DNA from 3 places in the Diaphorobacter sp. B2A2W2 genome. Region 3 is predicted to be linked to each of the others. Evidence: predicted binding sites of a transcription regulator. Region 3 holds the regulator's gene; each other region holds the start of a gene.
The links. The regulator sigma-54, encoded in region 3, starts transcription at its own class of promoters, with help from an activator protein. The targets are predictions, from matches to a motif close to TGGCANGNAANCTGCTTT.
Positions count from the first base shown of each region.

Region 1 (9,779 bases), on a different contig from region 3:
CTCCCACCAGCGCGTAGGCGCGTTCGCCCACCTTCACGGTCTTGAACACCGACTCAGCGGTTTGCGCACTGGCCCACAGGGGCGCGAGCGCCGCCAGGGCGCCCAGCAGGATTGGCCGCCAAACGGTTTTGGATAGGGTGTTTGTCATGTGTCCCGTTTGTTGTTGTATCGCCCGTCGGGCACAGGGTGCGGTCACAGCACCGCGTTGAACACAAAGCCCACGATCAGGATGCCGGTGGCGACCAAGCCCACGAAGGTGGCGATGAGCCGGACCTTCAGCACCTTGCGCAGGATGACCATTTCGGGCAGCGAGAGCGCGATCACGCTCATCATGAAGGCCAGCACCGTGCCCAGTGCAGCGCCCTTGGCCAGCAGCGCCTGCACGATGGGGATCACGCCGGCCGCGTTGGTGTACATGGGCACGCCGATCAGCACCGCCAGCGGCACCGACCACCAGGCGTCCTTGCCCATGAAGCTGGCCATGAAGTCCTGCGGCACCCAGCCGTGGATGCCGGCGCCGATGGCGATGCCGGCCAGGATGTAAGGCCAGACCTTGCCCACGATCTCGCGCACCGAGGCAAAACCCGCCTGGACCCGGTCGGCCAGCGTCGTGCCAGCCGCCTCATAGCCGGCTGACATCTTCGGCATGTCTCGTACCCAGTCCTCCAGATACGCTTCCATCTTCAGCCGGCCGATGATCCAACCCGCCACGATGGCCACCGACAGGCCCAGGCCCAGATAGAGCGCCGCGATCTTCCAGCCGAACATGCCGAACAGCAGCGCCAGCGCCACCTCGTTGACCATGGGCGCGGAGATCAGGAACGAAAAAGTGACGCCCAGCGGCACGCCCGCCTGCACGAAACCGATGAACAGCGGCACCGCCGAGCAGGAGCAGAACGGGGTGACGATACCGAGCGAAGCGGCCATCACGTTGGCCGCGCCTTCGGTGCGCCCGGCCAGCAGCGCGCGTGTTCGCTCGGGCGTGAAGTAGCTGTTGACCATGCCCATGACGAACACCACGCCAGTGAGCAGCATCAGCACCTTGGGGGTGTCGTAGATGAAGAACTGCAGCGCACCGCCCAGATGGCTTTGACGATCCACCGGCAGCGAGGCCACCAGGGCTTCAGAGGCTGGCATCAGCGACTGGTACAGGCCCCACCAAACGGCGGACGCGAGGGCGAGGAAGACCACGGGCTGCTGCTGCGGCCAACGATATAACTTGGATGTGAGGGTGCTCATGCCCCAGAAGACGGGGCAGCCTCTCAAAAGATGCAGGCGGGCGTGAAAAAAAACCTGCGTCTTGTCAGATCAGCCTGGATCGCCGGTCTGGGACTTGCTGCAGGGTTTCGCGCTACCCTCAGCCAGCGGCGCACGAGGCACAAAATCGTCCACGCGCCCGACGTCGTCAAACGACACCTGGCAGGCCGTGGTCATGCGTTCGCGCATGCGTTTGCGGGCACGCTGCACACGGGATTTCGCCGCGGGCAGGCTCAGGTTCTTGAGCCGGGCAAAGTCCCCCTGCTCCATGCCTTGCAGGTCGCATAGCTCGATGGCCTCGCGGTCCTGCGGGTCCAGTTCAGACAGGACCCGAGGCAGGCAGGCTTCGGCCAGCGTGTCCACCGGGTCGGTCTGCTCGACAGGTGCTGGAAGCTCGTCCAACCCCTCGGGTAAAGGCAAGCTTTCGCGCGATACGCGCAGGCGATCGGTGAGGGTGTTGCGGGTGATTTCAAACAGCCAGGCTCGCGGCTGCTCAATGGCATCGAAACGGTCCCCTTGTTTGAGGGTCTTGAGAAACACGTCCTGCAGCAAGTCGTCCACATCACTCTTCACTGGCGCGCGCGACAGCAGCCAGCGGCGCAACTCGACTTCGTGGCGGGACCAGACAGACAACAGGGTGTTCATTGTGAAATCAGCAGGGCTGAGCCAAAGCGGTTGGGCTCGAACGGTGGGCAGAACACGGACTTCAGGCCGTGATCGAGAGCTTTTTCATTTTCTCCCACAAGGTCTTGCGGCTGATGCCCAGCACCTCGGCGGTCTTCCCGACGCTTCCTTCGCAGTGCGACAGCGCTTTGCGGATGTGCGTGCGCTCCACACCTTCGAGAATGATCTGCAGTGGCTCAATGGGCTCTGTGTTGGCGCCGTTCTGCGGTGCGTTCGCGCTCTCCAGCGCCAGGGGCGTGTCGAGCAAGCCCCCGTCGCTCATCACCAGGGCTTGCTCCAGATAAGAGCGCAGCTCACGGACATTGCCGCGCCATTCGCGTCCCATGATGTCACGCAAAAAGGTTTCGGACATTGCCAGCGGTCGCCCCTGCTCCAGCACCAGCGACGCCAGCAGCCGCTCGGTCAGCCAGCGGATGTCTTCGGGGCGCTCCCGTAGGGGCGGTAAGGCGATCTTGATGACCGCCAGACGGTAGAAGAGGTCTTCGCGGAACTTGCCCGCGCTCATGTCGGCGTACAGATCGCGGTTCGTCGCCGCAAGAATGCGAAAGTCGCTTTGTGTGGTGCGCTCGGCGCCGAGCCGGAAGAAGCACTTCTCCTGCAAGGCCCGCAGCAGCTTGGCTTGCATGCTGGCTGGCAACTCCCCCACCTCATCGAGGAACAGGGTCCCGCCGTTGGCGCGCTCCAGATAGCCTTTGTGTGCCCGCATGGCGCCCGAGAACGCCCCCTTCTCGTAGCCAAAAAACTCGGCCTCCATCATGGTTTCGGGGATGGCCGCGCAGTTGACCGCCACAAACTCACCCCTCCCAGAGCGCGGGTCCAGCTTGTGGATCAGCTGGGCGGCGACCTCTTTGCCTACCCCGGATTCGCCCGTGAGCAAGGTGGACACACGCTGGCTCGCCACTTTGTGCACCATGGCCTCGACGCGTCGCATGGCGGGCGAAATGCCCAACACCGCAGTGTCTTCTGCGACCGGCGCCACCGACACCGCCGCGTGCACCATGGCCACCAGGTTTTCGATGTCAAAGGGCTTGGTCAGGTACTCCCGGGCGCCCGCTCGCACTGCTGTGACCGCGTCGTTGACGCTGCCATACCCGGTCAGGAAAAACCAGGGCAAGGCCCGAAGGCTGGCGGGCAGATCCACAAACCATTCGGTGGCCAACCCATCTGGCAGGCGCACGTCGCTCACGATGGCCGACGGATGTCGCTCCACAAGCTCTCGGGCCTCGGCCAGCCGACGACACCAATGCACGCGCAGTCCCTCCAGCTCGAATCGCTGGACCAGCGACTCGCCCATGATCGCGTCGTCTTCGATAACCAGAACCGTGTTCATGTGATTTTCTCCGGGGCCTCTCTGTTGGGCACTTGAAAAACCAGCCGGGTCTGGCCGGTCTCGGCAGCGTCAAGGCGAAACTGGCCGCGAAGGTGGCTGGCCAGTTCCTGGCAGACCCAGAGCCCGAAGCCCCTGGGATCGCGCCCGCTTTCCGCCGCCAAGGTGCTGCGAAAGCGCTCTTCGCTCAAGGGGGCGCCACTGTTGGTGACGCTGAAAACCATCTCCACCTCGTCGGCCTTGAGTTCTGCCTGGATCGACCCATGTTCCCCGGCCGCCTTGAGAGCGTTGAGCAGCAGGTTGAGCATCACCTGCCGCAGGGGGGCTGATGGCACGCGCAACGCGGTATCGACGTCAACACTTGTGGCAATGTCCACCTGCAACTTGGCCGCGGTGCCTTGCACCAGGGTCAGGATGTCGTCAAGGTCACCGGGCTCCAGCGGGCGGTCGTCCATGCGGGCCTGCGGCAACAGGGCCGCGACCGTGGTGCGAATCTGCTGCAGCCCGCGATCAATGAGGTCGATGGTGCGGGCGCGGATCTCGCTGGAGCCACCATGCAGGCGCAAAGTCTGCGTCGCCGTCAGCAGGCCCGCCAGCGGATTGTTGATCTCATGGGCCACTGCCGCTGTCATGCGGCCCACGGCAGCCAGGCGCTCGGCCGACAGCGCCCGCTCTTCGGCCCATTTGTTTCGCTCCAGCTCCCGCATGAGCTGGGCAATGGCCTCGCCAATGCGAGCCAGTTCCGGGTCGGAGGTCTTGGGCACCTGGGTACGCAACAGGCCGGGGTCTTCCCGGCCGATGCGTTCGATCAAAGTGACCAGTCGCTCGACGGGTTTCGTCATGCGCTGCCCGACCCACCAGCCCATGGGCACCAGCAAGGCCACAGCAAGAGCAATACCGATCAGAGCGGTCTGGGCCAGCGATGCCCAGTCTGGGACGAACACCGCCGCGTCCACTTCCATCAGCACGAAGCCCAGGGTTTGACCGTCTTCGCTGCGGATCGGGTCCAACAACAGCACCGATCCGTCGCTCTGCTCCACCCGCTGCTTCGTGTCGATTTCCGAGGGCATCGGCAGGGCCTGGCCGTGCCTGGTCTCGCCGAGCAGCGGGCGGCCTGTCTCCAGCTGGGCGGGGGCCGACGCGGCAAAGACCCTGCCTTCGGTATCCAAAATGGCCAGTCGTGCATGCCCTTCAGCGGCGCCGGGAATCAGTTCTGCGGTGTCCCGCAGCAGCGAAAAAACCCGCCAGGTGTCGTCCGCCACCAGCATGGGGCGGACCTGCGCGATGAGCAGCACCACGGCCCGGTCGAGCAGAGAGAGTGTCACTTGCCGGGCGTTCTGGGCCGACACCCGTGCGGTGACCGAGGTCACGAGCAGAGCCGCGATCAGCACGGCCAACGACAGACCCAAGGGGATCTGCACCCGGTAAGGCAAACGCCTGAGCATCAGCCCACCACGCCGCTGCCCGGGACCAGCAAGGCCTGGCGCCGGATCGATTCAAAAAGGGTGTGGGTGCCCGCCGTGAAACCCGACAGGTTCAGTGAGGCCAGCAGGTCCTGGCCCGCCTTGTCGTCGGCCATGCCCAGCAGCGCCTGCCGGAGCCGTTCGGTGGTCGCTGAGGGAGATCGGCGGCGGGTCACCAGCGGCGGAAAACCGAAAGCGTCCGATTTCCAGACCACCTCGGTCTTCGCGACGGCGGGCATTTTTTGTGACCGCATGGTTTCCCACACATAGCCATCGATCGACCCCGCATGGGCCAGCCCGGCAGCCACCGCTTCGGCCACGTTGCGGTGGCTGTGCGCGAAGAAGGCGCGCTTGAGATCGCGCGACATCACGCCCGCTTTCGCGAGCTGGGCTTGCGCAACCAACCACCCGGAATTGGACAAGGGGTCGGAGTACGCGAGCACCCGCTGCCTGAGGTCGCTCCAGCCGTTGATCAAGGGCGCAGATGAAGTCGCCTTGGACCGGATGAGGTAGGCCTGGTACACCGGCTGCCCCGTGTACAAGGGCACGGCCAGCAAGCTCAGGTCTGCCTCAAAGCGGATGTATGGGTAGCCGCAGATCCAGGCCGCGTCCACCTGATCGGAGAACAGCAGGTCGAGCACAGACTGGTACGACTCCCGCGCCACGAACTCCACGTCCGCACCGATGCGTGCGCTCAGATACCGGCTCCAGCGGGAAAGAAAGGCCACCTGGTCCGCCAGGATCACCGGGGTCAAACCGATGCGCAGCCGGTCCGCTCCCCAGCCAGGGAAGGACACAGCCGCGGCAACGGCGCCGCAGGCTCCAGCGGCCAGATAGCGTCTTCGGTTCACGGGCAATCCTGCGTTACGTTTTCGTAACTTTGATTTTCATCATGGTTACGAAAAGTTCACAGCGAACAAACCCTAGGAGCGCAAGTCCTTGTTTTTAAACAGATCAACTCCTGGCACAGCCATTGCTGTGTGACATCGCCTTTGTTCAAACCAGGAGACAAAATGGAAGACATCAAGATCGGCCGCCGCTTTTTTCTGAAATCGGGCGGCGCCGCGGCTGCTGCAGCGGGCGCCACCATCATTCCCATCCGCAACGCCAACGCCGCCACCCCGGCGGCGGCCAGCGGCACCACGCTGCCCTACCCCAAGAAAGCCGTTGGAGCGGCCAAAGGCATGCCGCTGAACCAAGCGGTGAGTTTTGCCTACCCCGATGACAGCTCGGCCTGCCTGGCCATACGCATGGGCTCGCCCGTGCCCGGTGGCGTCGGCCCCAACGGCGACATCGTGGCCTACAGCTCGTTCTGCACCCACATGGGCTGCCCGGTCGGCTACGAACCCGGAACCAAGACCTTCAAGTGCGGTTGCCACTTCTCCATCTTCGATCCCGAGAACGGCGGTCAGATGGTCACCGGTCAGGCCACCGAAGACCTGCCTCGCATCCTGCTGGAGTACGACGCCAAAACCGACAGCGTGCACGCCGTCGGTGTCGACGGCCTGATCTACGGCCGCCAGTCCAACATCCTGTAAGGAGCGCAGCATGACCACCCAGATCAACGACCGCATCGCGCTGCCCCCGAAGGACGCGCAAAAGACCAACATGACCTGCCACTTCTGCATCGTCGGATGTGGCTACCACGCCTACAAGTGGGACCACAACACCGAAGGTGGCCGCGCGCCTGACCAGAATGCGCTGGGCTTGGACTTCCGCACCCAGCTGCCGCCGTTTGCCACCACCCTGACCCGGGCGATGACCAACACCATCACCGACAAGGGCGGCAAGAAGTGGAACATCATGATCGTTCCCGACAAGGAATGTGTCGTGAACAGCGGCCTCTCCAGCACGCGCGGCGGCAAGATGGCCAGCTACATGTACACGCACGACGGCATCGGCCGGGAACGCCTGAAGCACCCGCGCATCAAGCGCGGCGACCAGTGGCTCGACACCAGCTGGGAGCAGGCCCTGGCGATCTACGCCGGCCTGACCAAGAAGATTCTGGACAACGATGGCCCTGACGGCCTGTTCTACGACTGCTTCGACCACGGCGGCGCTGGCGGCGGATTCGAGAACACCTGGGGCACCGGCAAGCTGATGTTCAGCGCGCTGAAAACCCAGATGGTGCGCATCCACAACCGCCCGGCCTACAACTCCGAGTGCCACGCCACACGCGACATGGGCGTGGGCGAGCTGAACAACAGCTACGAAGACGCCCAACTGGCCGACTGCATCCTGTGCACCGGTGCCAACCCCTACGAAACGCAGACCAACTACTTCCTGAACCACTGGGTGGCCAACCTGTCCGGCTCCACGGTGGACAAAAAGAAGAAGTGGTTCCCGGGCGAAACGGCGGCCGCAGCCAAGATCATCATCGTGGACCCGCGCCGCTCGGCCACGGTGGCGATCTGTGAGCAGGTGGCCGGCAAGGAGAATGTGCTGCACTTGGACATCCAGCCCGGCACCGACACGGCGCTGTTCAACACGCTGTTCACCTACGTCGTGCAGCAAGGCTGGACGGCCAAGGACTTCATCGCCAAACACACCAGCGGCTACGACGACGCGGTCAAGACCAACCGCATGAGCCTGGAAGACGGCGCCAAGGCCACCGGCCTGACCGTGGCCCAGATCAAACAGGCTGCGGAATGGGCCTACAAACCCAAGGCCAGCGGCCACCGCCCGCGCACCTTCCACCCCTACGAGAAGGGCATCATCTGGGGCAACGACAACTACGTCATCCAGAGTGCGCTGGTGAGCCTGGTGCTGGCAACAGAAAACGTCGGGCGCCGTGGCACCGGCGTGTGCCGCCTCGGTGGCCACCAGGAGGGCTACACCCGCCCGCCCTACCCGGGCAACAGCAAGATCTACCTGGACCAGGAAGTCATCGCCGGCAAGGGCCTGATGTACACCCTGTGGGGCACCAACCCCTACCAGACCACGCTGAACGCCGAACAGCACCGCCTGGTGCTGAGCAAGCGCGCCAAGATCGTGGACGAGGCGATCTCGCGGGCGCGCGGCGCCAGTGTCGAACAACTGGTGGACGTGATCTACAACGCCTGCAGGTACCAGGGTGGCATGTTCGTGGCGGCCATGAACCTCTACCCCACCCAACTGGCCGACGACGCGCACCTGCTGTTCCCGGCGACCCACCCGGGTGAAATGAACCTGACCTCCATGAACGGCGAGCGCCGCATGCGCCTGTCCGAGAAGTTCATGGACCCGCCCGGCTCGGCCAAACCCGACTGCCTGATCGCCGCCGACATCGCCAACACCTTGAAGGCGATGTACCAGAAGGAAGGCAAGGCCGACATGGCCAAGCGCTTCGACGGCTTCAACTGGAAGACCGAAGAAGACGCCTTCAACGATGGCTTCCGTCGCGCCGGTCGCCCCGGCGTGGAACCCATCGACAGCCAGGGCGGTGACACCGGCTACCTAGCCACCTACGAGCTCCTGCGCAAGGCTGGCAACAACGGCGTGCAGCTGCCCATCAAGGAAGTCAAGGATGGCAAGCTAATCGGCACGGAGATGGAATATGCCGATGGCAAGTTCAGCACCAAAGACGGCAAAGCCCATTTCAAACCGGCGCCATGGAACGGCCTACCCAAGATGGTCGCGGACCAAAAGGCCAAGTACAAGTTCTGGATCAACCAGGGCCGCGCCAACGAAGTCTGGCAGACCGCCTACCACGACCAGTACAACAGCTTCGTGCGCGACCGCTACCCGATGGCCTACATCGAGATGAACCCGGACGATGCCAAGGCGCTGGGCGTGGTTGCGGGCGATGTGGTCGAGATCTACAACGACTTCGGTAGCACCTACGCCATGGCCTACCCGCTCAAGGCGATCAAGGCGGGCCAGACCTTCATGCTCTTTGGTTACATCAAGGGCGTGGCTGGAGATGTGGTGACTTCCTGGGTGGACCGCAACGTGGTGCCCTACTACAAGGGCACCTGGGGCGGCATCAAGCGCGTGGGCAGCGTGGACGACTACAAGAAGTCGATCTCGTTCAAGGACCGCCGGTTCGCTTGAGCGACTGAGGAAAGGGTGGCTCCGGCCACCCTTTTTTGCTTGCATACAAGACAGGAGACCACCTTGCGTGCTTCCCCACTCATGCCCATCACCTGGCCGGACGTAAACCTGCCGTCCACGCCACTGGAGCGCGATTCAACCATCGACCACCTGGCCGAAGCCTGGATCACGTCCCGCCAGAACATTTCGCCCAAGCGCCTGGAGGCGCCCGGCCCGAACGATGCCCAGCTGGACCAGATCTTTCGCAGCGCGGCTTCCGCGCCCGACCACGGACTGGTCCGACCCTGGCGGTTTGTCATCGTGCCGGCGGGCAAACGAGCCCTGCTGGCCGAAGTCTTTGCGCTGGCGCTGGTGGACCGCGACCCCGGAGCCACGCTGGAACAGATCGAGACCGCCCGCGAGAAAGCGCACCGCGCTCCGTTGCTGATGCTCGTGGTGGCCCGACTGGGCAACTGCGAACCGCCCATTCCCGCGCTGGAGCGCATGGTGTCGGTGGGCGCGGCCGTGCAGAACATGCTGTTGATGGCCCATGGCCAGGGTTTCGGCAGCAGCCTCACCAGCGGGCAGGCGATGCAGTCCGCCCGCATGCGCCAGCTGTTTGGTCTCCATGCCGGTGAAGAAGCGGTCTGCTTTCTCAATATTGGCACCGTCTCCAAACGCAAGGCCCAGCGCCTGCACCCCGAGGTGAATAGCTTTGTGAGCACGCTGTGACCTCCACACTGTTGCAGACCCAGGGGCCTTCGGTTTCGTCAACGGAGCTACGCCATGGGTGAGCCACTGCTGGCGCGAGTGATCCCCTTGATGGACCATCGCCAGTTCCTCGAACGGCAGTTGGCGCATGCGTTCCCGGAACCGCTGCCGACCACCGACATCCGTGACCGCCTTCAAAGGCCCTTGCGCGATCTGCGCATCAGCGTGACCGACCGCTGCAACTTCCGCTGCGCCTACTGCATGCCCAAAGAGGTGTTTGGCAGCGACTACCCATACCTCCCGCATTCGTCGCTGCTCAGCTTCGA
Region 1 is NZ_JBWZOR010000009.1:114,280-124,058, reverse strand. It holds gene AC1PPL_RS14885 (MBL fold metallo-hydrolase) at 1-148, opposite strand, end outside; gene AC1PPL_RS14880 (permease) at 193-1,239, opposite strand; gene AC1PPL_RS14875 (sigma-70 family RNA polymerase sigma factor) at 1,309-1,902, opposite strand; gene AC1PPL_RS14870 (sigma-54-dependent transcriptional regulator) at 1,964-3,271, opposite strand; gene AC1PPL_RS14865 (ATP-binding protein) at 3,268-4,659, opposite strand; gene AC1PPL_RS14860 (PhnD/SsuA/transferrin family substrate-binding protein) at 4,713-5,582, opposite strand; gene AC1PPL_RS14855 (arsenate reductase (azurin) small subunit) at 5,745-6,269, shown strand; gene AC1PPL_RS14850 (arsenate reductase (azurin) large subunit) at 6,280-8,763, shown strand; gene AC1PPL_RS14845 (nitroreductase family protein) at 8,827-9,474, shown strand; gene moaA (GTP 3',8-cyclase MoaA) at 9,541-9,779, shown strand, end outside.
Region 1: AC1PPL_RS14855 (arsenate reductase (azurin) small subunit) is a predicted target of sigma-54. The motif match lies at 5,694-5,711, and genes of this name have one in related genera.

Region 2 (9,779 bases), on a different contig from region 3:
TGGCAGCCAAGAAGACCAGCGAGCTGATCCCGCTATGCCACCCCTTGGCCCTCACCCGCGTGGCCGTGGAGTTCGAACTGCTGCCTTCCGACAGCGCTGTGCAATGCACGGCTACGGTGGAAACCGTGGGGCCTACCGGGGTGGAGATGGAGGCCCTGACCGCCGTGCAGGTAGCGCTGCTCACCGTTTATGACATGTGCAAGGCGGCGGACAAGCGGATGGTGATGACGGGGGTCAGGGTGCTGGAGAAGCATGGCGGGAAATCGGGTAGCTTTGTGAAGTGAGATAAACCAGATCCCGCCCCATCGTCAATTGGGTACCGGCCGCCCACTTGCTAGTCGGATTTGACTCCGTGCCCTAGCTCACCAGAGCCAAGCTGGTAGGTTCGCTTTCTGGCCTAGGTGACGACGCAGTTTCCGCTAAGTGCGTGTCGTCCACTTTGTGGCAAAAAATCTTTACTCGTGCACCTCGAAGCCATCTCCTGGCAAAAAACCCAAAACGTGCGCGGATTTGTCCAACACCGCCACCCATTCCTGCTTGTGCAATACGGGTAAAAATAATGCTTCGTCCACTGTCAGTCCATGCTTACTCAGCAAGTGCTTGGCATCATCCTCAGTGGCTGGATAGTTGACAATAAACGCTTTCAACGGTTTGGCACGCGCCAAGGCCTTGGCTTGGTATGCTGTGTCGTAGGGTACGTAGAAGTTGGGTCGCTGTGAGTAATCCCGCCCACCGAACGTCGATTCAAGCATCACATCTTGGCGTTCTTGCGCATCTCTGGGATCCCGGATACCGACTGTCACGGGCCCCTTTAGCCAATGCGGACGTAATGACGCAGCAAGCTGGTCAATGGCTTGGTGTACATCCGCGTCGCCGTAGTCACCTGATGTAATGACGCGGAAACGATCCACCTCGTGTACCAGAAATAATGGGCGCGCCTGGTGGACTATATAGACGCCATAGGTCAACGCTGCCAGTTGAATGAAGACCACCAGCGACATGTCGGTCAGCAATTCCCGGCGCGGTTTTCTGGGATTGAACAACACCATTGTCAGCATGGGACCGCAGACCACATCGACGCTCACCAAAATGAGGAACAGAGTAAGCCCTCCTGAGAGCAGGCCATACGGGTGGGGATACCAAACAAGAAAAACGAGTACGGCTGCAAACGCGGCCACGAATATCGAGGCCAGGAAATGAAACAACGCAGCCCTGGCGGCGGCTCGAATACGCAGAGAGAACGACATGATGAAATGGGAGAATCTGTCAGCGGCACTCAGCGGGCAGGTATTTGGCAGGTAGGGTGCCAAGCGTCACATTGGTCATACCGCGCGTTGCAGCAGTTATTGATGTATTCCCCGCGCAGGCCCAATCGATAGACTCATTGGAGGCGGCAGTAGGCGCAGCATTGTTCACATTAGGGGATAAGGTGAAAGTTAACCCATTGAGCCCCGAGGGGATGCCATTGCCAGAGTTGGCCGCCACCGTTACGAAGATAGGCCAAGCCCCGTCAGAGGCATAGGGCGTACAAGCAGCGCCAACTGCTCCGGCGACGCCCACGCAGATATTAGCTACGTATTTTGACTGTTTACCCAACACAGGACTGAGATTTATAGCCGTAGCCGCAGCATCCAACCCTGCAGCACGGTTCTGCGTATAGCCTTCAGCGAGATGATTCTTGGCCACAGATCCAGCCACCAATGCCTCCGAAAATTTTGCACGGATGGCGTAGTCTTGGTATGCAGGTATGGCTATGGCGGCCAGAATGCCGATGATGGCCACGACAATCATCAGTTCGATCAAAGTAAAGCCTTTAATGGAGCGTACAGCCATAGGGTAGCCTCATCCCAAACACGGAGCGCCAAAAGTAGGGAAAAAAAGAGGGTGCCGCGGGGCACCCTCTTACATAGCTCATGTCAAGCCCTACTGATCTGCAAGGCTTAGCATGAATTACTTAACGGCACTCAGCCGGTGCGTACTTTGCGGGCAGAGGCGTACCAGGCACCACTGGTGCGTTGGCAGCGGTGAATCGCGCAGTAGCGGTTACGACCGTAGAACTGCCGCAGGCCCAATCAACAGCCCCAGCCGACGTTGCCGTAGGGCTGGCAAGCGCGCCACCATTATTCACCAAAGGCCGGAAAGAAATCACGTTGTCATTAAGGCCCGTAGGAATGCCGTTATTTGCCGTGGCCAGGATAGCTACGTTGATTTGCCAAGGCGCACCGCCGCCGTGGGCAGCGCAAAGCGCACCGCCTGCCGGAGGCTGATCAACGCAAATATTGCCAACATACTTGGACTGCTTCTCCTGAAACGCAGTGGTATTAATACCGGCCGCAGCTGCGTCCAATGCAGTAATACCGCCTGTTTGAAATGCCTCACTGATCACAGCTTTGGCGGAGGTGGCAGCAATCACGCCTTCGGATACCTTAGCGCGGATGCTGTAGTCTTGGTAGGCAGGCAAAGCCACGGCAGCCAGAATACCGATGATCGCCACCACGATCATCAATTCGATCAGAGTGAAACCTTGTTGCAGGGTACGCTTCATAAATCCTCCTCAGAATTAGGTAATAGCCCCCGCAGAGGAATCCTGCGGGTTGGGAAAACTTGAGCAGCTTCTGTGCCAACATCAGAATGCAACCAAACGTTGCAGCGCGCGACATTTTTCACCCGTTTCCCAGACTCCGCAAAGGAAAAGTCTAACCAATCGGTCACACGTCGACACATTTGTCACCCCAAGGTGTTCTACGTGGAGAACTACGCAGTTCGGTTTGTTAGAAGCAGCATGGCATTCTGCGACCCGCGGCAGCACCCTTTCTCCCATCAGGCGCTAACGGCTTTTAAAAGCGAAGAGCTAATGATCGCCACACTAGCGTTGCCCTCTGCACGCTCTAGCCCTGCACAAACTCCATCTCAGTGCTGGCCAGAGCGATGCGGTCACCATTCTTGAGAGTTATGGGGTCCACTCCAATGCGCGTACCGTTCAGGAACGGAAAGTCCCCACCCTCCACATGAGCCAGCACAAAGCCACTGTGCCGCTTGGTGATGGATGCCACGGCCACGCCAGGCTTGCCAATGGTGGTAACCACTTTTGTCAGAGCCACCTCACGGCCGGCGGCGGGGCCGTTCATCACCCGTACGGCGGCGCTCAGCACGACTGGCGCAGGGGCCGCAGGCTTGCCCAGCGGCGGCAACATGCCGGGCTTGAAGACCATCGTCTTCTCATAGTCATGACCAGGCTCTTCGTGCAGGAAGCGGATCTTGTACTTCCCCAATTCCACCGTGTCGCCGTTGCGCAAAGGCTGTCGCTTGATGGCCTTGCCATTGACATAAGTGCCGTTGGTGCTGCCCAGATCCTCCACTTCTACATCGTCCCCATTCATGAGGAAGACCGCATGTTCACCACTGACGGCAAGGTTGTCGATGACCACGTCGTTGTAGGGGCGGCGGCCTACCGTTGTGCGTTCCTTGGTGAAGGTAACTTCCTTGATGACAACTCCATCGATCGACACGACCATTCTGGGCATGATCACTTTTCCTTATCCAAACAACTTAGCTAGTAGAGGGAAGTAGCAATTTCCGGGCACAGGCAAATGAAGCCCTGGCGGTCGGGCTGAGCTTGGCGGAAAGGTCACGAGGTGCGCAGCAGGCGCGCCATGAGGCCGCCGCGTTTTTTGGAGTCCTGAGCGAGTTGCGTTTGCGCCAGCACTACGCTGATGTTGTCCCGCCCTCCCATGGCGTTGGCCATGGCCACCATGCGCGCTGCTTTATCTTGTAGCGCAATGGGCATCCGCGCCAGTTCGGCCAAATCTTCGTCACTCAACATATCCGTCAGGCCGTCGGAGCAAAGAATGAACAAGTCACCGGGCTCGACAGGAAATTCGTTGATTTCTATGTGCACGGACACATCCACCCCCAGCGCCCGTGTCACCAGGTTGCGCTGCCCCGAAACGGCTGCTTGTGCCGGCGTGAGCAGTCCCAGGTCGATCTGCTCCTGCAACCACGAGTGGTCGCGCGTGATCTGCCGCAAGAGGCCCTCGCGCCACCGGTAGCAGCGCGAATCACCGATGTGGCCGAGAATGAGCCGGTCGTCACGGAACACGCCGACGACCAGCGTGGTACCCATTCCAAGGTACTGCGGGTTGGACATCGAGGCGCCGAGGATCGCGTGGTTCGCGTTGTCCACACAGGCCTCTAGTGCATGCCGTACATCCGAAGGTGATGCCGCGGAGCCGTCGCCTTGCAGCCAGCGGACCATCTCGGTGCCGATGTAGGTGATCGCCATCCCGGCAGCCACCTCGCCCGCGTTGTAGCCCCCCATGCCGTCGGCCAGGATGACCATCTGCGCCGTCTCATGGATGGCCACAGCGTCTTCGTTGTTGGAGCGCACCCGCCCCGTGTCCGTCAACGCGCAGAATTCGTAGCTCAGCATCGGCAGAGGTTTCATAAGAGACTCCCGCGATACGCCTCACGCGAAAGCGCTTTACATGCGGTTGAGGAGGGCATCGCTCCATATCCCTCACAACCAGCATTGCGGGACTGCGCATCATAGTCGAGGCGCACGGGGCGACAGGTCCGTCATGATGTTGAACGCGTGCAAGCCAGGCCCGTTGACGTGTGTTGCAAAAGAGGCCCTACGCAGCCCTTCTTGGCTGCCATTTTTGCTACTTCATGGACATGTCCGTCAGGTCGCGGCACATTCCCGTCGCACTAACGCGCGCCAGCCTTTTCAGGCCTGCCGAGGTTCGCCGCGGGATTGCATCAGCTTGCCCACCATCACCACCAGCACGGCGCCCGCTATGGCGGCTACGTAGTGGAGCCACGGATGACCCATCGCGTAATCGTGAAGCAAGTTGTCGTTGACGATGGTCTCGCCTCCCACCCAACCGATCAACGCGGCCCCCAGCGTGACGATGACGGGAAAGCGTTCCATGAGCTTGATCATCAGGGTGGAGCCGAAGATCACCAGCGGTATGCTGATGGCCAACCCCAGGACGAGCAGCACCATGTTCCCCTGGGCCGTCGCGGCGACGGCGATGACGTTGTCCAGGCTCATCACCAGGTCGGCAATCAGGATGGTGCGGATGGCCGCGAACATGCCCCCTGCGGATTTGGATGCGCCGTCATCTTCCTCTTCGCCCGTGAGGAGTTGATAACCAATCCACAGCAGCAGACAGCCCCCGACGATCTGCAGGAAGGACAGCTCCAGCAGCTTGGCGGCCACTACCGTCAATACGATGCGCAACACCACTGCCGCGCCGGAGCCGAACATGACGGCCTTCTTCTGCTGCTGCGGAGGCAGCGAACGCGCCGCCAAGGCGATGACGACAGCGTTGTCGCCCGACAAAATGATGTTGATCCAGACGATCTTCACCAGGCCGATCCAGAAATCGGCATTGCTCAAGTACTCCATTGATGGCTCCAGTGTTATGAATCGAAAACGCCAGCCTGGGTTAACCAAGCTGGCGTTTCTTTTGTGTTGGAGCTGACAGTGTAGAGAGGGTAGACCCTCTCGCGCGTGCGTAATTTTGCGTAACCTGGCGCGCTACACCGCGCCACGCTCGCGGATTACAGCAGGCCCTTGAGCAGACGAGCCATCTCGGAAGGATTGCGGGTAATGGTGAAACCGCACTCTTCCATGATGGCCAGCTTGGCGTCGGCTGTATCGGCGCCGCCGGAGATCAGCGCGCCCGCATGGCCCATGCGCTTGCCCGGAGGAGCGGTCACGCCGGCGATGAAGCCCACGATGGGTTTCTTCATATTGGCCTTGCACCAGCGGGCAGCTTCTGCCTCGTCGGGGCCGCCGATCTCGCCGATCATGATCACGGCGTCGGTGTCAGGATCGTCGTTGAAAGCCTTCATCACGTCGATGTGCTTGAGGCCGTTGATCGGGTCGCCGCCGATGCCGACGGCGGACGACTGGCCGATGCCCAGTTCGGTCAACTGTGCCACGGCTTCGTAGGTCAGCGTGCCGGAACGGCTCACCACGCCCACACGGCCCTTCTTGTGGATGTGACCGGGCATGATGCCGATCTTGATCTCGTCCGGCGTGATCAGGCCAGGGCAGTTGGGGCCCAGCAGCAGCGTGCGCTTGCCGCCAGCGGCTTCCTTGGCCTTCATCTTGTTGCGCACTTCAAGCATGTCGCGCACGGGAATGCCTTCGGTGATGCAGATCGCCAGGTCCAGGTCGGCCTCGACGGCTTCCCAGATGGCGGCAGCCGCGCCTGCGGGCGGCACGTAGATCACGGAGACGGTAGCACCGGTTTCCTTGGCGGCTTCCTTGACCGACCCAAAGATTGGAATGTCAAAAATCTTCTCGCCGGCCTTCTTGGGGTTCACACCTGCCACGAAGCAGTTCTTGCCGTTGGCGTATTCCTGGCACTTTTCCGTGTGGAACTGACCGGTCTTGCCGGTGATGCCCTGGGTGATGACCTTGGTGTCTTTGTTGATGTAGATCGACATGTTTTATCTCCGGGCCTGCTTAACGGACGGCTTCGACAATCTTCGTGGCGGCTTCCGCCATGGTGTCGGCGCTGATGATGGGCAGGCCGGATTCGGCCAGCATCTTCTTGCCCAGCTCTTCGTTCGTGCCCTTCATGCGCACGACCAGCGGCACCTGCAGGTTCACGGCCTTGCAGGCGGTGATCACGCCGGTGGCGATGGTGTCGCACTTCATGATGCCGCCGAAGATGTTGACCAGAATGCCCTTGACCTTGGGGTTCTTGAGCATGATCTTGAAGGCTTCGGTGACCTTCTCGGGGGTGGCGCCGCCACCCACGTCCAGGAAGTTGGCCGGCTCGCCGCCAAACAGCTTGATGGTGTCCATAGTGGCCATGGCCAGGCCCGCGCCGTTCACCAGGCAGCCGATGTTGCCGTCCAGGGAGATGTAGGCCAGATCGAACTTGGAGGCCTCGACTTCCGCCGGATCTTCCTCGTCCAGGTCGCGCAGAGCCACGATTTCCGGGTGGCGGAACAGCGCGTTGGCGTCGAAGTTGAACTTCGCGTCCAAGGCCATCAGGTTGCCCTTGGAGTCGCAATTCAGCGGGTTGATCTCGACCAGGGACGCGTCGGTGTCCATGTAGCACTTGTAGAGCTTGGCGAACAGGTCCACCGCCTGGTCCACCGAAGCACCCGTCAGGCCGATGGCTGCGGCCACCTTCTTGGACTGCTCGGGCGTGATGCCGGTCAGGGGGTCGATCATCTCGGTGATGATCTTCTCGGGCGTGGAGTGGGCCACTTCCTCGATGTCCATGCCGCCTTCGCTGGAAGCGATCAGCGCCACTTTCTGCGTGCCGCGGTCGGTGACCAGGGACACATACAGTTCGTTCTTGATGTCGGCGCCATCTTCAATGTACAGGCGGCGCACCTTTTGCCCTTCAGGGCCAGTCTGGTGCGTGACCAGTTGCATGCCTAGGATCTCGCTGGCGCGTGCCTTCACGTCATCAATGGTCTTGGCCACCTTCACGCCACCGCCCTTGCCACGGCCACCGGCGTGGATCTGGGCCTTCACGACCCACACGGGGCCGCCGAGCTTTTGTGCGGCTTCCACGGCTTCTTGCACCGTGAAAGCGGGGATGCCACGCGGGACGGGCACGCCGAAACTGCGCAAGATTTCCTTGCCTTGGTATTCGTGAATCTTCATGAGGTCTCTCTCAGGGGAAGGATGGTGTTTGTACCCGTTCTGCCGAAGAGCGGAAATACAGCCGCATGCTCGGGAATGGCAGCCGGTAAATGTATCATGCTGCGACGCACCATTGATGTGGATATAACTTACGCCCCCGGCCCCACCCCTGGGCCGGCCCTTGCAGGAGCTACTCGATGTCCAAGGTCTTTATTGATGGCGAGGCAGGCACCACCGGCCTGCAGATTCGTGAGCGCCTGCAGGCCATGCCCCAGGTGGAGTTGGTCAGCATCGCCCCCGAACTGCGCAAGGACGCCGCCGCCAAGCGCGCACTGATCGCCGGTGTGGACCTGGTCGTGCTGTGCCTGCACGACGATGCCGCGCGCGAAACAGTCGCGCTGGTGGACGCCACCACTGCCGAGACCGGCCGCGCCATCAAGATCATTGATGCCTCTACCGCCCACCGCACGGCGCCGGGCTGGGTGTTCGGCTTTCCCGAACTGGCACCCGGCCAGTTGGAGGCCGTGCGCAGCGCCACGCGCGTATCCAACCCCGGCTGCTATGCCACCGGCGCCATCGCCCTGCTGCGCCCGCTGGTCGACGCCGGCCTGGTGCCCGCCGACCACCCGCTGGCGCTGCCGTCGGTGAGCGGCTACTCCGGCGGCGGCCGTACGATGATCGAGGCCTACGAGCAAGGCCAGGCGGCGCCCTTTGAGCTGTATGCGCTGGGCCTGTCGCACAAGCACCTGCCCGAGATCCTGAAGTACACCGGGCTCACGCGCCGCCCGATCTTCATCCCCTCGGTGGGCAACTTCCGCCAGGGCATGCTGGTGCAACTGCCGCTGCATCTGGATCTGCTACCCGGCCAGCCGAAGGCGGCGGACCTGCACGACGCACTGGCGGCCCATTACGCCAAGAGCAATACGCCCGAGCAGTGGGTGAAGGTGCTGCCGCCCACCGAGGACGGCAAGCTCGATGCCCTCGCGCTCAACGACACCAACCAGTTGGAACTGCGCGTGTTCGCCAATGAGAGCTACCGCCACGCCGTGCTGGTGGCGCGCCTGGACAACCTGGGTAAGGGCGCGAGCGGCGCCGCGGTGCAGAACCTGCGGTTGATGCTCGGGCTATAACATCAAAAAACATAGCTGCCTGCGCTTATTTCATCCAGCTTTCAACGGAAAAATCCTTTGAAATGGATGTATAGCAAGCGCGAACAGCTCATTTTTATATAGCAAACACATGCCCGTACCGCGCCGGCTGATCCGCCGAGCGGTCAAGGCCACGCGGCAAGCCCCCGCCCCGCAGGCGTGCGCCACGAAGCGCGCACTGCCGTCGCTGCTTTAGGCCTGCCCCGTGCGCTGGAACAGCCCGCCGGGCAGGCGCGCCACCCGTCCCTCCAGTTCCAGCTCCAGCAGCCGTACTTGCAGCGTGGCGGCATCCAGCCCCGTGCGCGCCACCAGCGCGTCCAGCCCCAGTGGATCGAACCCCAGCGCATCCAGCACACATTGATACGACGGCGCGAGGGGCTCCTCGGACGCGGGCTGTTCCGCGGGGATGGCGGCTGCCGGCGCATGCCAGCGCAGTTCTTCCAGCACATCCTGCGCCGACTCCACCAGCTTGGCGCCCTGGCGTATCAGCGCGTGGCAACCACGCGACTGGGGCGCGTGGATGGAGCCGGGTATGGCGAACACCTCGCGCCCCTGCTCGGCCGCGAGCCGCGCGGTGATCAGCGAGCCCGAGGCCAGCGCCGCCTCCACCACCAGAGTGCCCTGCGACAGGCCGGAGATGATGCGGTTGCGCTTGGGAAAATTGGCCGGCAACGGCGGCGTGCCCAGCGGGTATTCGCTGACCAGCAGGCCGTGGCGTGCGATGCGGTGGGCCAGCTCCTTGTTGGCACGCGGGTACACCCGGTCCAGCCCGGTGCCCACGATGGCAATGGTGGCGGGCGCGGCACCGTCGGGCGGATCGATCAGCGCGCCCTCGTGCGCCGCCGCGTCGATGCCCAACGCCAGGCCCGAAACGATGCACAAACCCGCCTCCCGCAGAGCGCGTGCGAACTGCCGCGCATGGTCCGCCCCCTGGGCCGTGGGGTTGCGGCTACCCACCATGGCCAGGCTGTGCGCCGGCGCGAACGGCGCGCCGCCCTGCACGAACTGCGGAG
Region 2 is NZ_JBWZOR010000004.1:147,616-157,394, forward strand. It holds gene moaC (cyclic pyranopterin monophosphate synthase MoaC) at 1-284, shown strand, start outside; gene AC1PPL_RS09345 (pilus assembly protein) at 456-1,247, opposite strand; gene AC1PPL_RS09350 (pilin) at 1,267-1,833, opposite strand; gene AC1PPL_RS09355 (pilin) at 1,955-2,545, opposite strand; gene AC1PPL_RS09360 (FHA domain-containing protein) at 2,889-3,524, opposite strand; gene AC1PPL_RS09365 (Stp1/IreP family PP2C-type Ser/Thr phosphatase) at 3,629-4,444, opposite strand; gene AC1PPL_RS09370 (TerC family protein) at 4,727-5,410, opposite strand; gene sucD (succinate--CoA ligase subunit alpha) at 5,566-6,459, opposite strand; gene sucC (ADP-forming succinate--CoA ligase subunit beta) at 6,479-7,639, opposite strand; gene argC (N-acetyl-gamma-glutamyl-phosphate reductase) at 7,816-8,748, shown strand; gene dprA (DNA-processing protein DprA) at 8,959-9,779, opposite strand, start outside.
Region 2: AC1PPL_RS09355 (pilin) is a predicted target of sigma-54. The motif match lies at 2,606-2,623, and genes of this name have one in related genera.

Region 3 (9,779 bases):
CGGCTGTGGATCGAGTACCTGAAGCACCATTACGCGCAGCCCGAATTCTGGGCACGGCCCGCCTCTGTCTGACATGAACGCGGGGCACAATGCCGCGGCATTCCTCCCGCCCGGCCGCCATCATGCCGGGGCCGTATGCACGGCCCACCGTACAGGAGCTTTCATGCGCATTCCCGTTCTTTCTGTTCTCCCCGCGTTGCCCGCCGCTCGCTGGATGCTGGCCGTCATGGCGCTGGCCCTGGTCGCCGGCTGCGCCTTGCCCGCCCGGCACGCGGAAACCACGCCGCGCGCGCACGGGGTGCCGGCCGGCATGGTCAGTGTCACCTACGCGGATCCGGCCGGCTTTGCCGAGGCGCGCGAGCAAACCCCGCACGAGCCCGCCGCGGCCCGGCGTGCCTGGATGGATGCGCTGTGCGAGCACCTGGCCGAGCGCGTGGCCGCAGCCTTGCCGGAGGGCGAGCGCGCGGAGGTGCACATCACCGACGTGCGCCGCGCCGGTGCATTCGAGCCCGCGGCGGGTGCCACCGCCCAGGCGGTGCGCGTGGTGCGCGACGTGCACCCGCCGCGCATCGCGCTGGAGTTCAAGCGCCTCTCGCCAGACGGCCGCACCCTGGCCGAAGGCAGTCGCACGCTGCCGGGCTTGGCATTCAAGATGCGCGGGGACCGCTATCCTGGCGACAAGCTGCGCCACGAAAAGACGCTGATCGACGATTGGGTGGCGCGGGAGTTCTCCGCGCGCCGCCCCTGACCTGTGCGCGCCGCGCGTACCTCTGCCGAAAGGAAACCCGTGACCACCGAAGCCCTGCTCGCCTATGCCCACATCTTGGCCTTCCTCATGGCCGCCACCTTCCTCGCCAGCGAAACCGCGCTGTGCCGCAAGGAGTGGATGAACGCGGCCGCAGTCGAGCGGCTGGCGCGGGTGGACATGCTGTACGGTATCTCGGCGCTGCTGGTGCTGGCCACCGGGCTGGCGCGCACCTGGTGGGGCATGAAGGGCGGGGCGTGGTACTGGTCGCAGCCGCTGCTGCATGCCAAGGTCACGTTGTTCGTGGTGATCGGGCTGATGTCCATCGTCCCGACCATGCGCTTCCTGCGCTGGCGCCGCGCGGTGCGCGCCGGCGGCGCGCTGCCCTCGGATGACCAGGTGCGCAGCACGCGCCGTCTGGTGATGATCGAGGCCCATCTGCTGGCGCTGATTCCGCTGTTGGCCGTCTTCCTGGCACGCGGCGTGGGCACGCGCTGAGCGCCGAGGGAAGGGCAAAAAAAGAAACCCCGCGGGCGGCAGGCGCGCGGGGTTTGCTCGTGCAGGCCCGATGGGCGGGCCCGTGCGGTGCGTCGGTCCTTTAGCTGGCCGCGCCGCTCAGGCACTCTTTCATGAAGGCCTTGCGGGCGTCGCCCTTGAGGTTCTTCGCACCGGCGTCCGCGTTGCAGCTCTTCATCTTGTCCTGCTGGGTGGACGCCTTGTTGCCGCTCAGGCATTCCTTCATGAAAGCTTTGCGCTCGTCGCCCTTGAGGTTCTTGGCGCCGGCGTCGGCATTGCAGGTCTTCATGCGCGTCTGCTGCGCCGTGGGCGCCTTGGCGGGGGCAGAGGCGCCGGCCGCGGGGGCGTCCGCAGCGTGTGCGGCGAACGAAAGGGCAAAGCCGGCAGCGGCCAACAGGGGAAGCAGTTTCTTCATGTAATGCTCCTGCAAAAAAGGAAAAGGTGAATGCGCCCGCCGGCAACGCAGTGCCCCACGGGCCACCCAGCATAACGCCGGGCGGTCACGAATGGATGACGGGTCGGCCCGTAGAATCCGCCCCCATGCTCTCCGTCAAACAGGAATTGCTCGCGGCGCTGGCCGACGAGCTGGAAAAGGTGTCGCCCGGCGCAGGCAGCCGCGCGGCCTTCGAATCTCCCAAGGTCGCTGCTCATGGCGACCTCGCGTGCACGGCCGCCATGCAGCTGGCCAAGCCCCTCAAGCAGAATCCCCGCGCACTGGGCGAACAGCTACAGGCCGCGCTGGAGGCCACGCCCGCGTTCCAAAAATGGGTACAGGCCATCGAGATCGCCGGCCCCGGTTTTCTGAACATCCGCCTCAAGCCCGCCGCCAAGCAGCAGGTGGTGCACGAGGTGCTGGCGCAAGGCGCGCAATATGGTTACCAGCCGGCGCGCGGCGAGAAAGTCCTGGTGGAGTTCGTCTCCGCCAACCCCACCGGCCCGCTGCACGTCGGTCACGGCCGCCAGGCCGCCATCGGCGACGCCATCAGCCATCTGTACGCCACCCAGGGCTGGAGTGTGCACCGCGAGTTCTATTACAACGACGCGGGCGTGCAGATCGACACCCTCACCAAGAGCACGCAACTGCGCGCCAAGGGCTTCAAACCGGGGGATGACTGCTGGCCCACCGACGCGGACAACCCGCTGGCCAAGAATTTCTACAACGGCGACTACATCCAGGACATCGCCGACGCCTTCCTCGCCAAGTCCACCGTCCAGGCCGATGACCGCGCGTTCACGGCGAATGGCGATGTCGAGGATTACGAGAACATCCGCCAGTTCGCCGTGGCCTACCTGCGCAATGAGCAGGACAAGGATCTGCAGGCCTTCAACCTCCAATTCGACCAGTACTACCTGGAGTCCAGCCTCTACGCCAACGGCCATGTGGACGCGACCGTGCAGCGCCTCGTCGCCAACGGCAAGACCTACGAGCAGGACGGCGCGCTGTGGCTCAAGTCCACCGACTACGGGGACGACAAGGACCGTGTCATGCGCAAGCAGGATGGCACATACACCTACTTCGTGCCTGACGTGGCCTACCACATCCAGAAGTTCCAGCGCGGCTTCACCAAGGTGGTGAACATCCAGGGCACGGACCACCACGGCACCATCGCGCGCGTGCGCGCCGGCCTGCAGGCGGCGGACGTGGGCATCCCCCAGGGCTACCCCGACTACGTGCTGCACACCATGGTGCGCGTGGTGCGCAATGGCGAGGAGGTCAAGATCAGCAAGCGCGCCGGCAGCTACGTGACGCTGCGCGACCTGATCGAGTGGACCAGCAAGGACGCGGTGCGTTTCTTCCTGCTGTCGCGCAAGCCCGACACCGAATACACCTTCGACGTCGACCTGGCCGTGGCGCAGAACAACGACAACCCCGTGTATTACGTGCAGTACGCCCATGCGCGCATCTGCTCGGTGCTGCGCGGCTGGCGCGAGGACTACGACGTGGCCGCGCTGCGCGATGTGGACCTGTCGCCGCTGGAAGGCCCGCAGGCCCAGGCGCTGATGCTGCTGCTCGCCAAGTATCCGGAGATGCTCACCGCGGCCGCGGCCGGCAATGCGCCGCACGACGTGACCTTCTACCTGCGCGACCTGGCCGCCGCCTACCACAGCTATTACGACGCCGAACGCATTCTGGTGGACGACGAGGCTGTCAAGCAGGCGCGGCTGGCGCTCGTCGCGGCCACAGCGCAGGTATTGCACAATGGATTGGCGGTGCTGGGCGTGTCTGCGCCAGCCAGAATGTAAGTGACCACTGATATGAAGAAACAGCAACGCGGCGGCACCATCGTGGGCTTCATCCTCGGGGTGATCGTGGGCCTGGGAGCCGCGCTGGCCGTGGCCGTGTATGTGACCAAGGTGCCCGTGCCCTTCCTGAACAAGAGCACGCCGCGTGCGTCCGAGCAGGACGAGGCCACGAAGAACAAGAACTGGGACCCCAACGCGCCGTTGTACGGCAAGAACCCTGTGCGCCCTGCTGCGCCGGCTGCCGCTCCCGCGTCCGACACCGCGACCGCCGCAGCCCAGCCTGCGTCGGGTCCGCGGGCGGCGGCCAGCCGGCCCGGCGCGGCACCGACGTCGGCCGACCCGCTGGGCGACCTGGCCCGCGCCAAGGCCAACGCGGCGCCCGCTCCCGCGACCAGTGCCGATCCTTTCGAATACTTCGTGCAGGCGGGCGCGTTCCGCACCCAGCAGGATGCCGATGCGCAGCGCGCCAAGCTGGCCATGCTGGGCTGGGAGGCGCGCGTCAGCGAGCGCGAGCAGAACGGCCGCACGGTGTTCCGCGTGCGCGTGGGCCCGTTCGGCAAGCGTGACGACGCCGAGTCGCTGAAGGAAAAACTCGATGGCGCGGGGGTGGAGTCCGCGCTGGTCCGGGTGCAGCGCTGAACTTTTGCCCGCGCTGGCGCTCACAACCCTCCATACTGTCCAGGAGTGATCCCAACCTATGAAACGCCGTGAGTTTTCTCTGACCGTCGCCTCCGCGGCCACCGCCTTGAGCCTGCCGCTGGCGGCGCCCGCACTGGCGCAAGGCCGCCAGTTCAAGGAAGGCAAGGACTACGTCAAGCTGGGCAAGCCTGTCGCAACCGAGGCACCTGCCGGGAAGATCGAGGTCATCGAGTTCTTCTGGTACAGCTGCCCGCACTGCAACACGTTCGAGCCTTCGCTGGAGGCCTGGATCAAGTCGGCGCCCAAGGACCTGCACATCCGCCGCGTGCCCGTGGCGTTCAATGCGAGCTTCGTGCCGCAGCAAAAGCTCTACTACGCGCTGGAAGGCATGGGCAAGCTGCCCGAGCTGCATGCGAAGGTGTTCCGCGCGGTGCACGTGGAACGCCTGCCGCTGAACAAGGACGAGCTGATCTTCGACTGGATCGGCAAGCAGGGCGTGGACGTGGCGAAGTTCAAGGAGGTCTACAACTCCTTCACCGTATCCAACCAAGTGCGCAAGGCGTCGCAGCTGCAGGACGGCTACCAGGTCGAAGGCGTGCCCTCCATGGGAGTGGCCGGCCGCTACTACACCGACGGCACCATGGCTGGCAACATGCAAAGTGTGCTGCAGGTGGTGGAGCACCTGGTTGGCGTAGCGCGCAAGGGCTGAAGCGCCCCGCCGCCACCAGCGACAAGCGCGCCTACGGGCGCGCTTTTTTCATGCCTGCACACCGGTTGGCGCGGCGGCATGACAGCCGGTGGCAGGCCTGTACGGGTTGATGCGATCCACTGCGGCGGCGGCGCGCTTGCGTCAGTACAATGACCGCAAGATTCGTGCCCTCTATGAGAACCCGATTGCCCTTCCTCCTCCTGTCCCGCGCCGCAGCGCTGGCCCTGGCGCTGGCTGCATCGCCGCTGGTGCACGCCGAAAAAGCCGACCGCAACAAGCCCATGAACATCGAGGCGGATGCCCTGCGCCACGATGAGCTCAAGCAGACCAGCGTGTTCACCGGCCGTGTCGTCATGACCAAGGGCACCATCGTGCTGCGCGGCGCGCAGCTGGAGGTGCGCCAGGACCCCGACGGCTTCCAGTACGGTGTGGTGACGGCCGAGCCGGGCAAGCGCGCCTTTTTCCGGCAAAAGCGCGACACCGCGCCGGGCGCGCCCGACGAGTTCGTCGAGGGCGAGGGCGAGGTCATCGAATACGACGGCCGCGCCGACGTGGTGAAGCTCATCCGCCGCGCCGAGCTGCGCCGCTACCGCGAGGCCACACTGACCGACGAGCTGGCCGGCGCGCTCATCGTCTACAACAACCTCACGGACGTGTTCACCGTGGACGGGCAGAAGACCGCGCCCGCTGGCGCCACTGCCGGCACGCCGGGCGGCCGGGTGCGAGCGGTGCTCGCGCCCAAGGAGCCCGCCTCGGGCACCAGCGCCACGCCGCCTGTGCGCACCGAGCCGCCCGCGCTGCGTACCAGCCCCAGCCTGGACGGCGCGAAGTGAGCGCGGCCTTGGACGATGCGCGCATGAGCGAAGGCGTCAGCCGCCTGGAGGCGCTGCACTTGGAGAAGTCCTACGGCAGCCGCAAGGTGGTCAAGGACGTGTCCGTAGTCGTGCAAAAGGGAGAGGTGGTGGGCCTATTGGGCCCCAACGGCGCCGGCAAGACCACGTCGTTCTACATGATCGTCGGCCTGGTGCGCAGCGACGGCGGCCGCATCAGCATCGACGGGCAGGACGTGACGGACATGCCCATCCACCGGCGCTCGCGGCTGGGCCTGTCGTACCTGCCGCAGGAAGCCTCGATCTTTCGCAAGCTCAATGTCGAAGACAACGTGCGCGCGGTGCTGGAGCTGCAGACCGACGAGGCCGGCCGCACCCTGCCGCGCGCCGAGGTGGAGCGGCGCCTGACCGCGCTGCTGCAGGAGCTGCGCGTGGACCACCTGCGCAAGTCGCCTGCACTGGCGCTGTCGGGCGGCGAGCGCCGGCGCGTGGAGATCGCGCGCGCGCTGGCCACGCAGCCGCGCTTCATCCTGCTGGATGAGCCCTTCGCCGGCATCGACCCGATCGCCGTGATCGAGATCCAGCGCATCATTGGCTTTCTCAAGGCGCGCGGCATTGGCGTGCTGATCACCGACCACAACGTGCGTGAGACGCTGGGCATCTGCGACCACGCCTTCATCATCAGCGACGGCCAGGTGCTGGCTCAGGGTACGCCGTCGGACATCGTCGACAACGCGGAAGTGCGCCGGGTGTACCTGGGCGAGCACTTCCGCATGTGAGAGTGATGGGCGACCACGGCGCGATGCAGGACCAGACAGTGGGTTGCAGGCCATGAAGCCCGGCCTGTCGCTGCGCGTCTCGCAGCACCTGGCGCTCACACCGCAGTTGCAGCAGTCGATCCGCCTGCTGCAGCTGTCCACGCTGGAGCTGGCCCAGGAGGTCGAGCAAATGCTCGACGAGAACCCCTTCCTGGAGCGCACGCTGGAAGAGGCCCTGCGCGAGGAGTTCGGCCTGGCCCAGGCCGATGCACCGGTGAGCGAGCAAGACCGAGAAGTTGAAGATGCTATTTATTCAGGAGCTGTCAGCGCAGGGCAGGAAAGCGCTACAAGCCAAAATGATGCAGAAACCTCCACCGCCGAATCCACGGCCGAACCCGCGGACTGGGAAGGCGACGGCTCGGTAGACCTGGCGCCCGACGACAGCGAGTGGGGCGGCGACGCCCCGGCGCGCAACGGTGCCGGCGCGGGGAGCGACGACGAGGTGGACGCCACCGAGCTGGCCCGCAGCCAGGAGTCGCTCACGGCCTTCCTGCACCGCCAGGCGCTGGCGCTGCGCCTGTCCGAGCTGGACATGGCCGCGCTGCGCTTCCTCATCGAATCGCTGAACGACGACGGCTACCTGGACGAGTCGTTGCAGGACCTGGCCGCCAGCCTGGCGGGCACCGAAGACCCCGAGCAACTCGATGAACTGGTGCACCGTTTCACCGTGGCGCTGCGCCTGCTGCAAAGCCTGGAGCCCGCGGGCGTGGGCGCGCGCGGCCTGGCCGAATGCCTCACGCTGCAGCTGCGTGCGATGGACCAGGACGAAGAGGGCGACCCCGACGTGATCCAGGCCGCGCTGGCCATTTGCGGCCAGCCGCTGGACCTGCTGGCCAAGCGCGACGTGCGCCGCCTGGCGCAGGCCTGCGGCACCAGCGAAGAGCGCACGCGCGCCGCGATGGCCTTGATCGCGCGGCTGGAGCCACGTCCGGGCAGGCGCTTTGCCGACGTGGACCGCAACATCATCGTGCCCGACGTGATCGTCAAGAAAACCGGCCGCGGCGGACAGCAGAACTTCAGCGTGCAGCTCAACCCGGACGTGATGCCGCGTCTGCGCGTGCACGACATCTACGCCGGTGCGTTGCGCGGCGGCCGTGGCGAAGGCCACCAGGCGCTGCAGGCACGGCTGCAGGAGGCGCGCTGGTTCATCAAGAACATCCAGCAGCGTTTTGACACCATCCTGCGCGTGTCGCGCGCCATCGTGGAGCGGCAGAAGAACTTCTTCGTGCATGGCGAACTGGCCATGCGCCCGCTGGTGCTGCGCGACATTGCCGATGAACTGGGCCTGCACGAGTCCACCATCAGCCGCGTGACCACCGCCAAGTACATGGCCACGCCGCAAGGCACCTACGAACTCAAGTATTTCTTCGGCTCGGGGCTGGGCACCGAAACCGGCGGCAACGCCTCCAGCACGGCCGTGCGCGCGCTCATCAAGCAGTTCATCGCGGCCGAGAACCCGCACAAGCCGCTGTCGGACAGCCAGATCGCCGAGATGCTCAAGGAGCAGGGGATTGAATGTGCGCGCCGCACCGTGGCCAAATACCGCGAGGCGCTCAAGATCGCCCCGGCCAACCTCCGCAAGGCACTTTGAACCATGGCACGCGTCGTCTTCGACCTTCCCCCGCACTTCGGCTTCAGTACCGAGCTGCAGATCTACATCAGCCATGTCAACCAGGGCGGGCACCTGGACAACGCGCAGTTGCTCAGCCTCGTGTCCGAGGCGCGCGTGCGTTTCTTCAAGTCGCTGGGCTACCCCGAGGCCGACGTGGCGGGCCTGTCCACCGTGGTGGGCGACATCGTGGCGCAGTACAAGTCCGAGGCGTTCCACGGCGAGACGCTGCGCGTGGAGATGACGCCGCAGGACTTCAACAGCTACGGCTTCGACCTCGTCTTCCGGATGACCGAGAAGAGCCAGGGGCGCGAGATCGCGCGCGGCAAGACCGGCATCGTCTTCATCGACCGGGCGGCCCGCAAGCCCGCACCCATTCCTGAATCCGTGCTCCAGCCATTGCTGCAGCGCGCAGCACAGCCGCAATGAACCAGCTTCAACTCTTTTTGCCCTGCGCCGCTGGCGTGGAGGGCTATCTGGCCGACGAGGTGCACAGCCTCACGGGGCTGGCCGGGCAGGACCTGCTCGTGGGCCGCGCGGGCGTGCTGCTGCGCGCCTCCTGGCGCGACGCGCTGCGCCTGAACCTGCACAGCCGCCTGGCGCAACGCGTGCTGGTGCAACTGGCCGAGCGGCCCTACCGCAACGAGGACGATATCTATGCCGCCGCGGCCGACGTGGCCTGGGAGATCTGGTTCACCCCGCGCCAGAGCTTCAAGGTGGAGGTGACGGCCCAGCACAGCCCGCTCAAGAGCCTGAACTTCGCCGCGCTGCGCGTGAAGGATGCCGTGGCCGACCGCTTCCGCGCCAAGGCCGGCGTGCGTCCCGACGTGCAGACGCAGTGGCCCGACGTGCGCGTGCACCTGCACCTGACCAGCGACCGCGCCCAGATCTACATCGACACCTCGGGCGAGCCGCTGTTCAAACGCGGCTGGCGCGAGGACAAGGGCGACGCGCCGCTCAAGGAAACGCTGGCCGCCGCCATGATCGCCGCCACCGGCTGGGACCCGCATGGCGAGCAGCCGCTGCCGCTGTACGACCCCTGCTGCGGCAGCGGCACCGTGGTCATCGAGGCCGCGCAGATCGCCTGCCGCATCGCGCCGGGCCTGCAGCGGCGCTTTGCCTTCGAGAAGCTATTGCCGCACCAGGCCCATGTCTGGTCTGCTATCAAGGATGAAGCGGCCAGCGCCGTTACCGCGGCCTCGGTGCCGATTTTTGGCAGCGACGTGTCGCACCGCATGGTGGACTTTGCCCAGCGCAACGCCGTGCGCGCCGGCGTGGCCGACGCGGTGCAGCTGCGCGGCGGCGATGCGCTGCAGCGCATGCCGCCCAGTGAACAACCCGGGGTGATGCTGCTGAATCCGCCGTATGGCGAGCGCATCGCCGCGGCGGGCACGGCGGGGCGCAATGCGCGTGAGCGCATGTCCACGGTCGAGCGCATGGGCCGCGAGACGGCGCAGACCGAGGACGGCGTGGACTTCTTCGCGCAGTTGGCCGCGCACTGGAAGAAGCACTACGCCGGCTGGCAGGCCTGGATGCTCACGCCCGACCTCAAGCTGCCCGGCAAGATGCGCCTGAAGGAGTCGCGCCGCGTGCCGCTGTGGAACGGCCCCATCGAATGCCGCCTGTTCCGCTTCGACCTCGTGGCGGGCGCCGTGCGGGATCGGCCGCG
Region 3 is NZ_JBWZOR010000011.1:49,066-58,844, forward strand. It holds gene AC1PPL_RS16265 (LysR family transcriptional regulator) at 1-72, shown strand, start outside; gene AC1PPL_RS16270 (DUF3016 domain-containing protein) at 164-748, shown strand; gene AC1PPL_RS16275 (DUF2214 family protein) at 788-1,243, shown strand; gene AC1PPL_RS16280 (PsiF family protein) at 1,344-1,676, opposite strand; gene argS (arginine--tRNA ligase) at 1,802-3,505, shown strand; gene AC1PPL_RS16290 (SPOR domain-containing protein) at 3,518-4,144, shown strand; gene AC1PPL_RS16295 (thiol:disulfide interchange protein DsbA/DsbL) at 4,203-4,853, shown strand; gene lptA (lipopolysaccharide transport periplasmic protein LptA) at 5,027-5,686, shown strand; gene lptB (LPS export ABC transporter ATP-binding protein) at 5,710-6,462, shown strand; gene AC1PPL_RS16310 (RNA polymerase factor sigma-54) at 6,515-8,092, shown strand; gene AC1PPL_RS16315 (acyl-CoA thioesterase) at 8,096-8,539, shown strand; gene AC1PPL_RS16320 (THUMP domain-containing class I SAM-dependent RNA methyltransferase) at 8,536-9,779, shown strand, end outside.